2 regions of the Streptomyces sp. NPDC040432 genome follow, and region 1 is predicted to be linked to the other one. Evidence: riboswitches for the same ligand, from Rfam matches in the RefSeq annotation. Region 1 holds a riboswitch; the other holds the start of a gene.
The links. Region 1 has a riboswitch for cobalamin ahead of aceB (malate synthase A). Riboswitches for the same ligand answer to the same signal wherever they lie in the genome.
Positions count from the first base shown of each region.

Region 2: another riboswitch for cobalamin. It lies ahead of metE (5-methyltetrahydropteroyltriglutamate--homocysteine S-methyltransferase); the one in region 1 lies ahead of aceB (malate synthase A).

Region 1 is NZ_JBVIVP010000001.1:188,916-196,317, forward strand. Features, by position in the region: gene ACZ58N_RS00925 (hypothetical protein) at 1-276, opposite strand, end outside; gene folP (dihydropteroate synthase) at 461-1,258, opposite strand; gene aceB (malate synthase A) at 1,366-2,973, opposite strand; cobalamin riboswitch at 3,138-3,364, opposite strand; gene tsaD (tRNA (adenosine(37)-N6)-threonylcarbamoyltransferase complex transferase subunit TsaD) at 3,466-4,524, opposite strand; gene ACZ58N_RS00945 (anti-sigma factor RsbA family regulatory protein) at 4,640-5,605, opposite strand; gene ACZ58N_RS00950 (MEDS domain-containing protein) at 5,602-6,405, opposite strand; gene ACZ58N_RS00955 (MFS transporter) at 6,729-7,402, shown strand, end outside.
Region 2 is NZ_JBVIVP010000006.1:53,443-60,844, reverse strand. Features, by position in the region: gene ACZ58N_RS15510 (Fur family transcriptional regulator) at 1-308, opposite strand, end outside; gene katG (catalase/peroxidase HPI) at 573-2,804, shown strand; gene metE (5-methyltetrahydropteroyltriglutamate--homocysteine S-methyltransferase) at 3,213-5,534, opposite strand; cobalamin riboswitch at 5,708-5,928, opposite strand; cobalamin riboswitch at 6,235-6,305, shown strand; gene ACZ58N_RS15495 (ABC transporter substrate-binding protein) at 6,744-7,402, shown strand, end outside.

The DNA of each region.
Region 1 (7,402 bases):
GGGGGCGATCCGCGGCATGTTCCAGCGCAGCAGTTCCGGCGCCAGTCGGCGCAGATCGGCCCGGAGGCGGGTGGCGAGGTCGGTGCCGTGGCGGTCGCGCACGGCGCGCAGATCGAGGTCGACGTCGATACGGGCGACGGCGCAGGCGCCGGCCCAGTCACCGGCCAGCCGGCGGGCGGTGGCCTTCTCGATCATGGACGGTGGCACGGCGTAGTCGCGTACGCGTTGCCACATCAACAGGCGGGCGGGAATCGGTTCCGCGAAGTGAAGTGCCATCAGCACTCACCTTGCGTGGACGATTCCCCCAATCCGCGGGAGGGGAAGGTGTTCATCACCGGCATCATAAGCACCTCCCGGATGATCTGTCAGCCACAATTCCCGCGCCCCCGGGGGCCCCGCCGGGCATCCGCGCGGTGGCCCCCGTACTCCCCGCCCGGCACCGGGGATCACGGCCGGACCGTCAGGCCGGCGGGGTGATCGCGCGGGCGACCCTCACCGCGTCCGCCGTGGCCCGTACGTCATGGACGCGGACGGCCCAGGCACCCTGATGTGCTGCGATGGCCGACAGGGCGGCCGTTGCCGCGTCCCGGCGGTGGGCCGGCGGTGGGGTCCCGTCCGCGTCCGCCAGCACGTGCCCGAGGAAACGCTTGCGGGAACCGGCGACCAGTACCGGTCGACCGATGGCGCGCAGGTCGGCTAGCCCGGCCACCAGGCCGAGGTCGTGCCGTGCTTCCTTGGCGAAGCCGAGGCCCGGGTCGACCACGAGCCGCTCCGGTGCGATGCCCGCGGCGACCGCGGCGTCGACGCGGTCACGGAGTTCCGAGACGACCTCGGCCACCACGTCCCCGTAGACGGCACGGCTGTTCATGTCGTGGCTGTGGCCGCGCCAGTGCATCAGGACGAAGGGGACGCCGCAGGCTGCCACGGCCGGAACCATGTCGGGGTCCCCGAGGCCCCCGCTGACGTCGTTGACCAGGACGGCGCCCGCCTCCACCGCCCGCCGCGCGACGGTGGCGCGCATGGTGTCGACGGACACCATGACTCCCTCGGCGGTCAGCCCCCGGACGACCGGAACGACCCGGCGCAGCTCCTCCTGCTCCTCGACGCGGGACGCCCCGGGTCGGGTCGATTCGCCGCCCACGTCGACCAGGTCGGCGCCGTCGGCCGCCAGTCCCACACCGCGCTTGATGGCGGCGGCCGCGTCGAACCAGCGGCCCCCGTCGGAGAACGAGTCGGGGGTCACGTTGACGACGCCCATGACGGCGCAGCGGTCCCAGTCGGGCAGCCCCTCAACGACGCCGACGACGCCGGTGCCGGTGCCGGGTGCGCCGCGACCGCGGTCGCCGGCTCGGTGGGCTCGGGAGGTCATGACGAGGACCCCGTCCGACGCACGAGGTGTCGCGCGTAGGCATCGGTGGTGAAGAAGGCCGGCAGCTCCCGGCTCAGGACCGTGCGTTCCAGGATCGCGCGCGCTTCACCGACGGGTGGGGCAGGGCGTTCGCCGACCAGGGCGGCGCACTCCGCGTCGATGGCGGCGAGCAGCGACTCACGGGTCAGCAGCCGGTGCCGCAGCCACAGCCACAGCTGGACCCGGGCGATCTCGGCGGTGGCCGTGTCCTCGATGACTCCGCCGAGAACGATCGTTCCGTCGCCGCGCAGCCAGGATGCGAAGTACCTCAGGGCGACGGCGACGTTCGCACGGATGTCCTCCGCCGCCGGTGGGACCACCGCCCGGCGTACGGACAGCAGTTCCGCGGCCCGGACGTCCGTGCCCCGGCGACCCTGCTCGATCCGGTGCGGCCCGTCGGTGAGCACGCCGTCGAAGGCCTCCCGGCACACCGGGACCAGCGCCGGATGGGCGACCCACGCTCCGTCGAAGCCTTCCGAGGCCTCGCGTTCGGCGTCGATTCGCACGCCGTCCGGGACGTCCTCGTCCGGGCCCGTGCCCTCGCCCGGTACGCGGGTGACCATCCCTCCGATGGCGTGGGCTCCGCGGCGGTGGCAGGTGCTGACGAGCAGGGCCGTGTACGCCCGCATGAAGGGGGCGTCCATCGTGAAGGAGACCCGGTCCGGGAGCAGCAGGTCGGTTCCGTACCCGAAGGTTTTGAGCAGGCTGAACAAGTAGTCCCAGCGACCGGCGTTGAGCCCGGCCGAGTGCTCGCGCAGTTCGTAGAGGATCTCCTCCATCTCGAAGGCGGCGGGGACCGTCTCGATCAGCGCGGTGGCCCGGATCGTCCCCCGCGGGATGCCGAGGAGGTCCTGGGCGAGGACGAACACGTCGTTCCACAGGCGGGCTTCGTGCCGGGTCTCCAGCTTGGGAAGGTAGAAGTACGGGCCGCTGCCTCCGTCGATCTGTCGCCGCGCACAGTGGAAGAAGTACAGCCCGAAGTCGACCAGCGCGGCCGACACCGGCCGTCCGTCGATCGTGAGGTGGGCCTCGTCCAGGTGCCAGCCGCGCGGGCGGACCATGATGGTGGCGAGGCGCTCTCCGAGGCTGTGCTCCGTGCCGTCGGGGGTGGTGAAGCCGATCCGTCGCTCTACGGCGTCGAGCAGGTTCAGTTGGCCGTTGATGACGTTTCCCCAGACGGGGGACGTGGCGTCCTCGAAGTCGGCCGTCCACACCTGGGCACCCGAATTGAGGGCGTGCACGGCCACGGTCCGCTCGGGGGGCCCGGTGATCTCCACGCGGCGATCCAGCAGGCCGGGAGCAGGAGGGGCGACCTTCCAGGTCGCGTCGTCGCGGACCGCCGACGTGGCGCGGGGAAAGTCGGGGCGGGAGCCCGAGGCCAGGCGATCGGACTGGTGGCGGCGCTCCTTGAGGATGTCCAGGCGCCGTTTCTCGAACGCCGAATCCAGCCGCGCGAGGAAGTCCAGGGCTGCTGGGGTGAGGATCTCCTCGAATCGGGGGCCCGGAGCGCCGAGGACTTCGACGGTGCGGGAGGTCGCTGCCGCGGCTGCGGACTTGCCTGTCACGGAACTCTCCTTCGCGAGATGTGTCCAGAACCGTCCCGGCAGGGGGACGCGGACGCGAAGGAACGACACGACGGGCCGCCCACGCGGCGGAGTTGCCGCACGTGCCGCTCGTTGTGTACGCCGACCCGCCCACGAGGTCACCGGGATCTCCGCACACGGAATCGTCCGCGCACGGGCAACGGGCAGGTCTTCGGACTCGCGGGCACGCCCACCGGGTCTCCCGGCGGGCACCTACTGGCCGTCGCTTCCCGGGACCGTTGTCCGGTCCCAGTGCGTATGACGGCGGTCGTTCCCACTCACCGCTGCGGGGCAGTCCCGGATTCCCACCGGGTTCCCTCTTGCGACGCATCCCGTCTGGCGGACGGGGCGAACCAGCTGCTCGATCAGCCTAGACGGTCCGCCGGGGCGTGGGAGCGGGCGTCTGCATTCCGGACGGGGCGGGCTCGACGCGTCCGCCTCCCCGGGCGGTGTCCGCTGCGCGGCGGGCCCCTTTCACGAGGCCTTCGCGGCGGCGCGGGCGACGGGATGCAGGGCCGCGTACTCCAGCGGCGCGGACGGATCGATCGACAGGTCGAGCTGTGCCGGAGCCGAGCCGGCCCGCACCAGGAGGTCGCCGACGGCGGCGATCATCGCCCCGTTGTCGGTGCACAGGGTCAGTGGGGGCACCCGCAGCTCCACACCGGCGGCCGCGCAGCGCTCGTCGGCCAGCGCGCGCACCCTGGAGTTGGCGGCGACCCCACCCACCACGACGAGGGTGCGCACGTCGTACTCCTTGCAGGCGGCCAGCGCCTTGCGCGTGAGGACGTCGGCGACGGCCTCCTGGAGGGAGGCGGCGCCGTCGGCGAGCGGGATCTCCTCGCCGCGGACGCGGTGCTGCTCGGCCCAGCGGGCGGCGGCGGTCTTCAGACCGGAGAAGGAGAAGGCGTACGGGGCGTCACCCGGACGTGTGAGCGGGCGCGGGAACGCCACCGCGCACCCGTTGCCGCCGCGGGCGGCCCGGTCGATGGCGGGTCCGCCGGGGTAGGGCAGTCCGAAGACCCTTGCCACCTTGTCGAAGCACTCCCCCGCGGCATCGTCGACGGTGTCCCCGAGGTGCAGGATCGGGTCCCGGACGAGGTCCCGTACGAACAGCAGTGAGGTGTGGCCCCCCGACACGATCAGCACCATGCACGGGTTCGGGAGCGGCCCGTGCTCCAGCGTGTCGGCGGCGACGTGTCCGGCCAGGTGGTGCACGCCGTACAGCGGGACGCCCGCGGAGTACGCGAGGGTCTTCGCCCCGGCCAGCCCCACCTGCAGCGCGCCCGAGAGGCCCGGCCCGGTGGTGACCGCCACGGCGTCGATGTCGGGGATCCGCAGGCCCGCCCGGTCCAGGGCCTCCCGGACGACCGGGTTGAAGGCCTGCAGGTGGGCGCGGGCGGCGATCTCCGGCACCACCCCGCCGAATCGGGCGTGTTCGTCCATGCTCGACGCGACGACGTGCGCGAGCAGCCGCCCGCCCGAGACGATGCCGACCCCCGTCTCATCGCAGGACGACTCGATGCCCAGTACCACCGGAGAGCCCACGACGGCCCCTTTCGCACAGTTCAAGCAATTGCAACCTCTGTGCAATAAGGTACGCGGCCGAGGGAGGGGTCCGGGCCGGTCGGGTCGGGTCGGGTCGGGGGCCCTACGACCGCGGTACGTCCATGTGGAGCCGGATCGTGGTACCCCGGTCGCGGGTGGAGCGGATCTCGACGAGGTCGCAGAGCTGGTGGGCGAGCCACAGCCCTCGGCCTCCGATCTGGTGGGCGTCGGGACGGCTGCGGCCCGCCATGACGTCGGGGATGTAGCCGGAGTCGCGGAACTCGCACAGGAAGGTCGCGTCCTGGGCCCAGGTGCGCAGGGTGCCGTGGCCGCCGCCGTGGCGGATGCTGTTCGTCGCGATCTCCGTGACGGCCACGGCCAGCTTCGGCAGCCGGTCCTGGGGCACGCCCGCGTCGGACGCGCACTGGGACACCTTCGAGCGGATCGCGCCGAGGTCGCCCTGCGCGTAGCCCATCTCCTGGAACGGGTCGCACGGGTCGGTCAGGACCTCGAAGGGGTACTCGTCACCGGTGAGGTAGTCCTCGTTGTTCGCTTGCCGACCATCCCGGCGGATCAGGGGGTGGCAGCTGGACAGCGACCGCAGGGCGTCCTGGTCCTCGTCCGCCGCGTCGTAGGGGCACAGCATCGACCAGGTGGAGCTGCGCGCGAAGGCCCGGTTCAACAGCCATTCGTTGTAGCGCAGTTCGGACAGGTGCGCGGCACTGCGCGCCTCGTGCCAGGCGGTTTCCCCGATGCCGCGCACGGGCCTGTCGCCCTCGCCGCGCTCCGTCATCCAGGCGGTCCAGGCGGCGACGTGACGGCCGGGGTTCGGGCCCGCCGTCGTGGTGTCGACGAACGTGACGGCCGGTTCGTCGGCGAGTTCACCGCGCAGGAGCGAGGTCTTGTCGGAGGGGACGGCGACGACGACCGCCTCGCCGCCCTCCAAGGCCTCGTGGATGAAGTCCAGCGTCCCGGAAAGGAATTGCGCCTCGCCGCGGTAGGGGTACAGCTCGTGGCGGAAGGGGCTGTGGTCCCCGCCGGACGGCTTCGAGGGCACGGTCGCGGTCATGCCGCCATCACCACCGGTACGCCGGCGGTCGCGTAGCCCGCGAGTTCCCAGCACAGGCGCACGGTCTCGTTCGCCCCGGCCACCTCGATCCGGCGGTCCGGCAGGTGGCGGGCCGCGTCCACGAGGGCGTGCATGCCGGCGGCGTCGATCATGTCCAGGGTGTCGAACCGTAGTTTCATGAGGGGCGTGTGCCGCATCGCGGCCCTCGCCGCGGCATTGAAGGCGTCCGCGCCCTCCGAGTCGATCACTCCGTCCACGCTCCACTCGTCGGCACCCGTACTGAACATCCGAAAGGCCGGACGTTCCGCACGTGTGCCCATCTCGTGAGGATGCATACACGCCGCCCGTTCCATGGACGGCGCGTCCCACAATGACGACCGGAAGGCACACACCACGATGGCGCCGCTCTCGGAGGCGAACTCGTCGAGCCTCAGTTCCTGGGCGAGCAGTTCCTCGGTCCCGCCGGGCGCGGTCACCGGTGCCCGCTCCGCGAGGACACGGACCGATCGGAAACCCTGGCGGACGGCCGTACGGGCCTCGCGGCGCACCGCCGCCAACATCAGGTCCGTGTCCGCCAGGTCCGGCAGGTCGAGGATGACCGACGCGGCGGGGGCGCCGTCGCGGCGGGCCGCGGCGGCACCGGACGACCCGATCATCACGATCTTGTCCCCGTACAGCGCTCCGTCGGCCACGTAGGCGCGCGCGTCGGTGAGCAGGGTGGCGGTCGGGTCCATGCGCCAACACACGTGGTCGCCGAGCTCGACCTCGTCGAGCCTCGTCAAGGCCCGCGCCGCTCTCACAGCCAGCCTCCCTGGAATTGCCCGACGTACCCGTACCGCTACCGCACGATACCGGCACGTGCCGCGGAACCGACGCCGTTACCGTTCGGACCGCAGGGATCCTGTTCGCCCCCTGCCCACTCCGCGGAGCGCCAACCTTCGCGGCGTCGATCGGAGCGGGCACGCGGCCCTCGGCCGACGACCCGACGGTTCGGGGGCCGTGTGGTGGTCGGACACATTCGACCGGGGTCGATTGTAATGACCGCCCACATATGCCGTTGACCTGCGGACTTCTACGTTGTGGCCACACGCGACCTCCCCTCGGACCCCTGGAAGTGGTGCCCATGACCTCCCCCGCACCGGCTACGCCGACCCCGTCAGGCATCCGGAGGATCGTTGCCGCGAGCCTCGTCGGGACCACCGTCGAGTGGTACGACTTCTTCCTCTACGGGTCCGCCGCCGCCCTCGTCTTCAACACCCTGTTCTTCCCCACCGGCGACCCCTTGGTCGGGACCCTCCTCGCCTTCCTGACCTACGCCGTCGGCTTCGCCGCCCGTCCCTTGGGCGGGATCGTCTTCGGGCACTACGGCGACCGGGTGGGCCGCAAGAAGCTGCTGGTGCTCAGCCTGCTGATGATGGGCGGCGCCACCTTCGCGATGGGGCTGCTGCCCACCCACGCGAGCATCGGGGTTGGCGCGCCGATCCTGCTCACCGTGCTGCGGCTGGTCCAGGGTTTCGCTCTGGGCGGCGAATGGGGCGGGGCGGTCCTGCTCGTCGCCGAGCACGGCGACGACCGCAACCGGGGCTTCTGGGCGTCGTGGCCGCAGGCCGGCGCGCCGGGCGGCAACCTGCTCGCGACGGGCGTCCTCGCGCTGCTCGCGGCCGTGCAGTCCGACGAGGCGTTCCTCGCCTGGGGATGGCGGGTGCCGTTCCTGCTGTCGGGAGTGCTGGTGGTCATCGGGCTGTGGATCCGGGTGTCGGTGTCGGAGTCGCCCGCCTTCCTGGAGGCCCGGGCCCG
Region 2 (7,402 bases), on a different contig from region 1:
GGGTGGACGTCACGGATCAGGCCGCAGCCGGTGCAGACCAGGTGCTGGTGCGGGTGGTGCGCGTTCGGGTCGTAGCGCTTCGCGCGGCCGTCGGTGGAGACCTCCGCGACCTCGCCGAGGGAAACCAACTCCCCGAGGGCGTTGTAGACCGTCGCCCGGGAGATCTCCGGCAGCTTCCGCACGGCGCGGGCGTGCACCTCGTCGGCCGTGAGGTGGACGTGATCACCGTCGAGGACTTCCGCGACCACGCGCCGTTGGGCGGTCATCCTCCAACCACGCCCTCGCAGTCGCTCCAGCAGGTCACTCATGGCATCACCCTGTTCGGTCGGGCGGAGGGTTCCCCTGGACCACCGGCGGAGGACGGGAACCCGTGGCACGGAGCTTGGTGTTCTTCTTGACTTGGATTGCGTCCATCGTAGGATCGGATTCATTGACAGCCAAGGGGCAGGACGACTCCAGCGCGGCAGGAGAGGCCACACCCGAGGGCCCGACCGGGGCCCCGCGCCCTGCGCCCCGACTGTTCCACATGCATGCAGTTCCTGAGCACCGTGATCCGGTCCGGAAGGATTCCCATGTCTGAGAACCATGACGCAATCGTCGTAGACGCGAAGGACGGGGGCGGTGGGGGCTGTCCGGTCGCGCACGAGCGCGCCGCGCACCCGACGCAGGGCGGCGGCAACCGACAATGGTGGCCCGAACGCCTCAACCTGAAGATCCTCGCCAAGAACCCGGCCGTGGCGAACCCGCTCGGCGAGGGGTTCGACTACGCCGAGGCGTTCAAGACCCTCGACCTGCCGGCCGTCAAGCAGGACATCGCCGAGGTACTGACGACCTCGCAGGACTGGTGGCCCGCCGACTTCGGCCACTACGGACCCTTCATGATCCGAATGGCCTGGCACAGCGCGGGCACCTACCGGATCAGTGACGGGCGCGGCGGCGCCGGCGCCGGTCAGCAGCGCTTCGCACCGCTGAACAGCTGGCCGGACAACGGGAACCTGGACAAGGCCCGCCGCCTGCTGTGGCCCGTCAAGAAGAAGTACGGCCAGAGCCTCTCCTGGGCCGACCTCATGATCCTGACCGGCAACGTCGCGCTGGAGCAGATGGGCTTCGAGACCTTCGGCTTCGCCGGCGGCCGGGCCGACGTCTGGGAGCCCGACGAGGACGTCTACTGGGGTCCGGAGACCACCTGGCTCGACGACGAGCGCTACACCGGCGACCGTGAGCTGGAAAACCCGCTCGGTGCGGTCCAGATGGGCCTCATCTACGTCAACCCGGAAGGCCCGAACGGCACCCCCGACCCGATCGCCGCGGCCCGCGACATCCGTGAGACGTTCCGTCGGATGGCGATGAACGACGAGGAGACGGTCGCCCTGGTCGCGGGCGGTCACACCTTCGGCAAGACGCACGGCGCGGGCCCGGCGGAGAGCGTCGGCGACGACCCCGAGGCCGCGCCGATGGAGCAGCAGGGCTTCGGCTGGAAGAACTCGTACGGCACCGGCAAGGGTGGCGACGCGATCACCAGTGGCCTTGAGGGCATCTGGACGGACACCCCGATCACCTGGGACAACAGCTTCTTCGACATCCTCTTCGGCTACGAGTGGGAGCTGTTCAAGAGCCCGGCGGGCGCCCACCAGTGGCGTCCCAAGGACGGGGCCGGCGCGGGCACCGTGCCCGACGCCCACGATCCGTCGAAGACCCACGCGCCGACGATGCTGACCACGGACCTCTCGCTGCGCTTCGACCCGGCCTACGAGCAGATCTCACGCCGCTTCCACGAGAACCCGGCGGAGTTCGCGGACGCCTTCGCCCGCGCCTGGTACAAGCTCACCCACCGCGACATGGGACCGCTCGTGCGCTACCTCGGCCCCGAGGTCCCGACCGAGACGCTGCTGTGGCAGGACCCCCTCCCGGCGCTGACGCACGAGCTCGTCGACGCCGACGACGTCGCCGCCCTCAAGGCGCGGATCCTGGGTTCGGACCTGTCGGTGTCCCAACTCGTTTCCGTCGCGTGGGCCTCGGCGGCGTCGTTCCGCGGCAGTGACAAGCGCGGCGGCGCCAACGGCGCGCGCGTGCGGCTCCAGCCGCAGAGCGGATGGGAGGCCAACGACCCGGACCAGCTGGCGACGGTGCTGCGCACCCTGACGTCGATCCAGGAGGAGTTCAACTCCGCCGCCTCCGGGAACAAGCGGGTCTCGGTCGCCGACCTGATCGTCCTCGCGGGCGCGGCCGCCGTGGAGCAGGCCGCCAAGGACGCCGGCGTCGCCGTCGAGGTCCCGTTCGTACCGGGCCGGGTGGACGCCTCCCAGGAGCAGACCGACGTCGAGTCGTTCGCGGCGATGGAACCCGCCGCCGACGGTTTCCGCAACTACCTCGGCAAGGGCAACCGGCTGCCGGCCGAGTACCTGCTGATCGACCGGGCCAACCTGCTGAACCTGAGCGCCCCCGAGATGACGGTCCTCGTCGGTGGTCTGCGCGTCCTCGGTGCGAACCACCAGCAGTCGCGGCACGGGGTCCTCACCACGACGCCCGGGACCCTGACGAACGACTTCTTCGTCAACCTGCTCGACCTGGGTACGACGTGGACGGCCACGGCCGGCGACGGCAACTCCTTCGAGGGGCGTGACGCGGCCACGGGCGAGGTCCGGTGGACCGGCACTCGCGCCGACCTCGTGTTCGGCTCGAACTCCGAGCTGCGCGCGCTCGCGGAGGTCTACGCGAGCGACGACGCGAAGGCGAAGTTCGTGAAGGACTTCGTGGCGGCCTGGGACAAGGTCATGAACCTCGACCGGTTCGACCTCGGCTGACGGTGACGTCCGGGCCGGCCGGTCTTCCCCGGCCGGCCCGGACCGCCCCTGTCCGCACCTCGGTCAGAACTTGACCTTGGTGGTCGAGAAGGTGACGGGCTGCGCCGGGTCGGCGTAGCACTGGAAGGGGTCCCACTCGTTCGTGTCGGGCTGCAGGCGGTCCCAACCGAACGCGGTGTCGGTGAAGCCGGAGCCGCCGGCACGAGGCGCGACGGATGCCGGCCGCGGCCGAGGTGGTCCGGGAGCTGGAGCGTTCGGTGCACGTGCACCGGGCCGCCGCGGCGGCGGCCGGTTCGGTCTGACGTCGCACGGCCGGCGCCGCGGCGGGGTACCGCCGTGGCGCCGGGGAAGGGCGCGGGCCCGAGCGGGCCGGAACGTCGCGACGGGACGGACCGGCCCTCCGGCGCGTCAGGCGACGCCGCCCACCTCCGCCCGGACCTCGCGGGCCGCCGCCACCAGGTGTTCCAGGGAGGCGCGGGTCTCGGTCCAACCGCGGGTCTTCAGACCGCAGTCGGGGTTGACCCAGAGCCGCTCGGCGGGGATGGCTTCGAGGCCCTTGCGCAGCAGTGCGGCGGCCTCGGCGGCCGAGGGGACCCGCGGCGAGTGGATGTCCCACACGCCGGGTCCGGCCTCGCGCGGGTAGCCGTGCTCGGCGAGCTCGGTCGCGACCTGCATGTGGGAGCGGGCTGCCTCCAGGCTGATGACGTCGGCGTCGAGGTCGTCGATGGCCCGGACGATGTCACCGAACTCCGCGTAGCACATGTGGGTGTGGATCTGGGTCTCCGGCCGCACCCCCGAGGTCGTGAGGCGGAACGACTCGGTGGCCCACGCCAGGTAGTCCGCGTGCCCGTCGGCGCGCAGCGGGAGGGTTTCGCGCAGGGCGGGCTCGTCGACCTGGATGACGGAAGTCCCGGCCGCTTCCAGGTCGTTGACCTCGTCGCGCAGGGCGAGTCCGACCTGGCGGGCGGTCTCACCGAGCGGCTGGTCGTCGCGAACGAAGGACCAGGCGAGCATGGTGACGGGCCCGGTGAGCATGCCCTTGACCGGCTTGGTGGTCTGCTCCTGGGCGTACGCCGTCCAGCGGACGGTCATCGGTTCGGGGCGGGAGATGTCCCCGGCGAGGACAGGCGGTCGGACGTAGCGGGTGCCGTACGACTGGACCCAGCCGTGCTGGGTGGCGAGGTAGCCCGTCAGCTGCTCGGCGAAGTACTGCACCATGTCGTTGCGTTCGGGCTCGCCGTGCACCAGGACGTCGATGCCGGCCTTCTCCTGGAAGGAGAGGACCTCGCGAATCTCGGCCTTGATGCGCTCCTCGTACCCGGCGGTGTCGATCCGGCCGGCCCGCAGTTCGGCGCGGGCCACCCGCAGCTCGTCCGTCTGCGGGAAGGACCCGATGGTCGTCGTCGGCAGGAGGGGCAGTCCCAGGTGGGCCCGCTGGGCCGCGGCCCGGTCGGCGTACGGCTGTGCGCGGCGGCCGTCGGCGTCGGTGATCGCCCCGGTGCGCGCCCGGACCGCGGGGTCGCGGGTGATGGGGGACGCCGCCCGGGAGGCCAGGTCGGCGCGGTTCGCGGCGAGTTCGGCGGTGATCGCTCCGGCGCCCTGTCCGAGGCCGCGGGCCAGCGTGGCGATCTCGGCGGTCTTCTGCCGGGCGAAGGCCAGCCAGCGTCGGACCTGGGGGTCGATGTCCCGTTCGACGCCCGCGTCCAGCGGGACGTGCAGCAGCGAGCAGGACGCGGCGACGTCGACCCGGTCGGCGAGGCCGAGGAGGGTCCCGAGGGTGGACAGCGACTGCTGGAGGTCGTTGATCCAGATGTTGCGGCCGTTGACCACTCCGGCGACCAGCCGCTTGCCGGGCAGGCCTCCGACGGCGGCCAGGTCGGCGAGGTTGGTGGCGGCGCGGTCGGTGAAGTCGAGGGCGAGGCCCTCCACGGGCGCCTTCGCGAGGACGGGCAGGGCCTCGCCGAGGCGGTCGAAGTACGAGGCCACGAGCAGCTTGGGGCGCTCGGTCAGCGCGCCGAGCTCCCGGTAGGTGCGGGCGGCCACGTTGAGTTCGGCCGGGGTGCGGTCCTGGACCAGGGCCGGTTCGTCGAGCTGCACCCACTCGGCGCCGGCGGCCTTGAGGTCGGCGAGGACCTGGGCGTAGACGGGGAGCAGCCGGTCCAGCAGGGTGAGGGGCTCGAAGTCGTCGGCGACGCCGGGGGCGGGCTTGGCGAGGAGCAGGTAGGTGACCGGGCCGACGAGGACCGGTCGGGCGGTGTGGCCGAGGTCCCGGGCCTCGCCGAACTCGGTGACCTGCCGGGTGGAGTCGGCGGTGAACACGGTGTCGGGGCCGAGCTCGGGCACGAGGTAGTGGTAGTTGGTGTCGAACCACTTGGTCATTTCCAGCGGCGCCACGTCCTGGGTGCCGCGCGCCATGGCGAAGTATCCGTCGAGCGGGTCCGCCGCGACGGCGGACCGGTGGCGGTCGGGCACCGCGCCGACCATGACGCTGGTGTCGAGGACGTGGTCGTAGTACGAGAAGTCGCCGGTCGGTACCTCGTTGACGCCGTCGGCGGTCAGTTGCCGCCAGGCGTCCGCGCGCAGGGCCCGGGCGGTTTCGCGGAGGGCATCGGCGCTGACGCGGCCCTTCCAGTAGCCCTCGACGGCCTTCTTCAGTTCGCGGTTCTGGCCCTGGCGGGGGTAGCCGTACACGGTGGCCCGTACTGCCGCGGCTGCGTACTCGGTGGTCACGGAACTCTCCTTCGCGAGTGTGTCTCCATGGCCCGGTGACGGGACGGGGACGCGAAGGGTGCCGGAACGGGCGGCTCGTCGGGGACGCGTACGACCGGTACGCGAACGGGAACGATCCGTCCGAAGTGCACGCCGACCCGCCCACGAGGTCACCGGGAAACCGTGCGCGGTCGATCGCGCACGGGCAACGGGCAGGTCTTCGGACTCGCGGGCGTGCCGGCCACTCGGACCGGCTCCTACTGGCCGTCGCTTCCCAGACCCTGACGGGTCCAGTGCGTATGACGGCGGTCGTTCCCACTCACCGCTGCGGGGCAGTCCCGGATTCCCACCGGGTTCCCTCTTACGACGCATCCCGCCTGGCGGACGGGGGCGAACCAGCTGCGGGAGCCACCCTAGGCCGACTCGCTGGAGGAACGGTCCAAAAGTCCGCATGCTGGACGTGTTCGTGAGATGCGCAGCGGGTGCGGCGGGGGCGGCGGCCGGTGGCGGTGTCGCCGTCGACGGTGGGGCGGAGCCGGTGGCGGGCTCCGGGTCCGCGCCGCGTTCCCCCAGGTGAAAGCAGCCGAGGCTACCCGAGCGATCAAGGAGTCGCCAGTCGGACGGATGGCGGGGCGGCCCGTGGGCCGCGTTGCGACGGACGCCACCTTGACGCCCTTGGCCGGACCGTGTTGCACTCCGGCTGAAAAGCACGCAGCACCAGGGGAAGCCGGTCGAAATCCGGCACTGACCCGCAACCGTGGGCCCGGCACCGGCCGGGCGAGTCGGAACACCTGGCGCGCAGTCATGTACACGAGAACGCCGTCGCGGACTACGGCGTGGCCGTCAGCACTTCCCCCACGGCGCGGCCGTGCACGGGGGTGCCCCGCCACGCGACCGGCCGCCCGGCAGGGACGAGAGGCCGGCGGTGGCGACCGAACAGTTGGAGAAGCGGCAGCCGCACGCCGGGCGGCGACCGTCGCGCCCGGTCGGTACCGCGCTCCGGCCCCCGGGCCCGCGAGTGGCCTTCCTCACGCCCTCGACTCCCCGTGCGCGGACGCCGGCGACCCCGGCCCGGTCGACCCCGTCGACCCCGTCGACCCCGTCGACCCCGTCGACCCCGTCGACCCCGTCGACCCCGTGAGCGTCGCGCGGCCGTCGGCCGGTTGACCGGGCCTCGGCCGACGCAGCACGCATACCCCCCTGTTCCATCCGCGGTGAGAGGACACACCCATGCCCCGCAAGCACCCGAAGATCCTGCTCTCCACACTCGTCGTGGCCCTGCTCGTATCCGGCTGCGGAGGCGGCGCCGAGCCGTCCGCAGGAGCGTCGTCGTCGGCCGGGCCCGCGAAGGGCTTCCCGGTCACGGTGGACAACTGCGGGGTCAAAACGACCTACCAGCGTCCGCCGCAGCGGGCCGTCTCGCTGAACCAGCACGCGACCGAGGTCATGCTGGCGCTCGGCCTGGAGAAATCGATGGTGGGCACCGGCTACCTCGACGACCGCATCCTCCCCGAGTACCAGGGCGCCTACGACAGCGTGAAGGTCCTGTCGAAGGAGTACCCGTCGTTCGAGGTCCTGCTCCAGGCCGAACCGGACCTCGTGTACGGAGGGTGGTCCTCGACCTTCGACGAGAAGGAGGGCCGCGGCCGCGCCGCCTTCACGAAGGCCGGGATCAACACGCACCTCAACAGCGAGGAGTGCCCCACCGGTCCCGTCGACGCGGCCGCGATGGACGCGGAGATCCGCACCGTCGCGAAGATCTTCGGCGTGCCCGAGCGGGCCGAACAGCAGGTGACGAAGTTGCACGGCGTCCTCGACCGCGTCGAGGCGCAGTTGGCGGGCGTCCCCGCGGTCAAGCTCTTCGTGTACGACAGCGGTGACAAGACGGC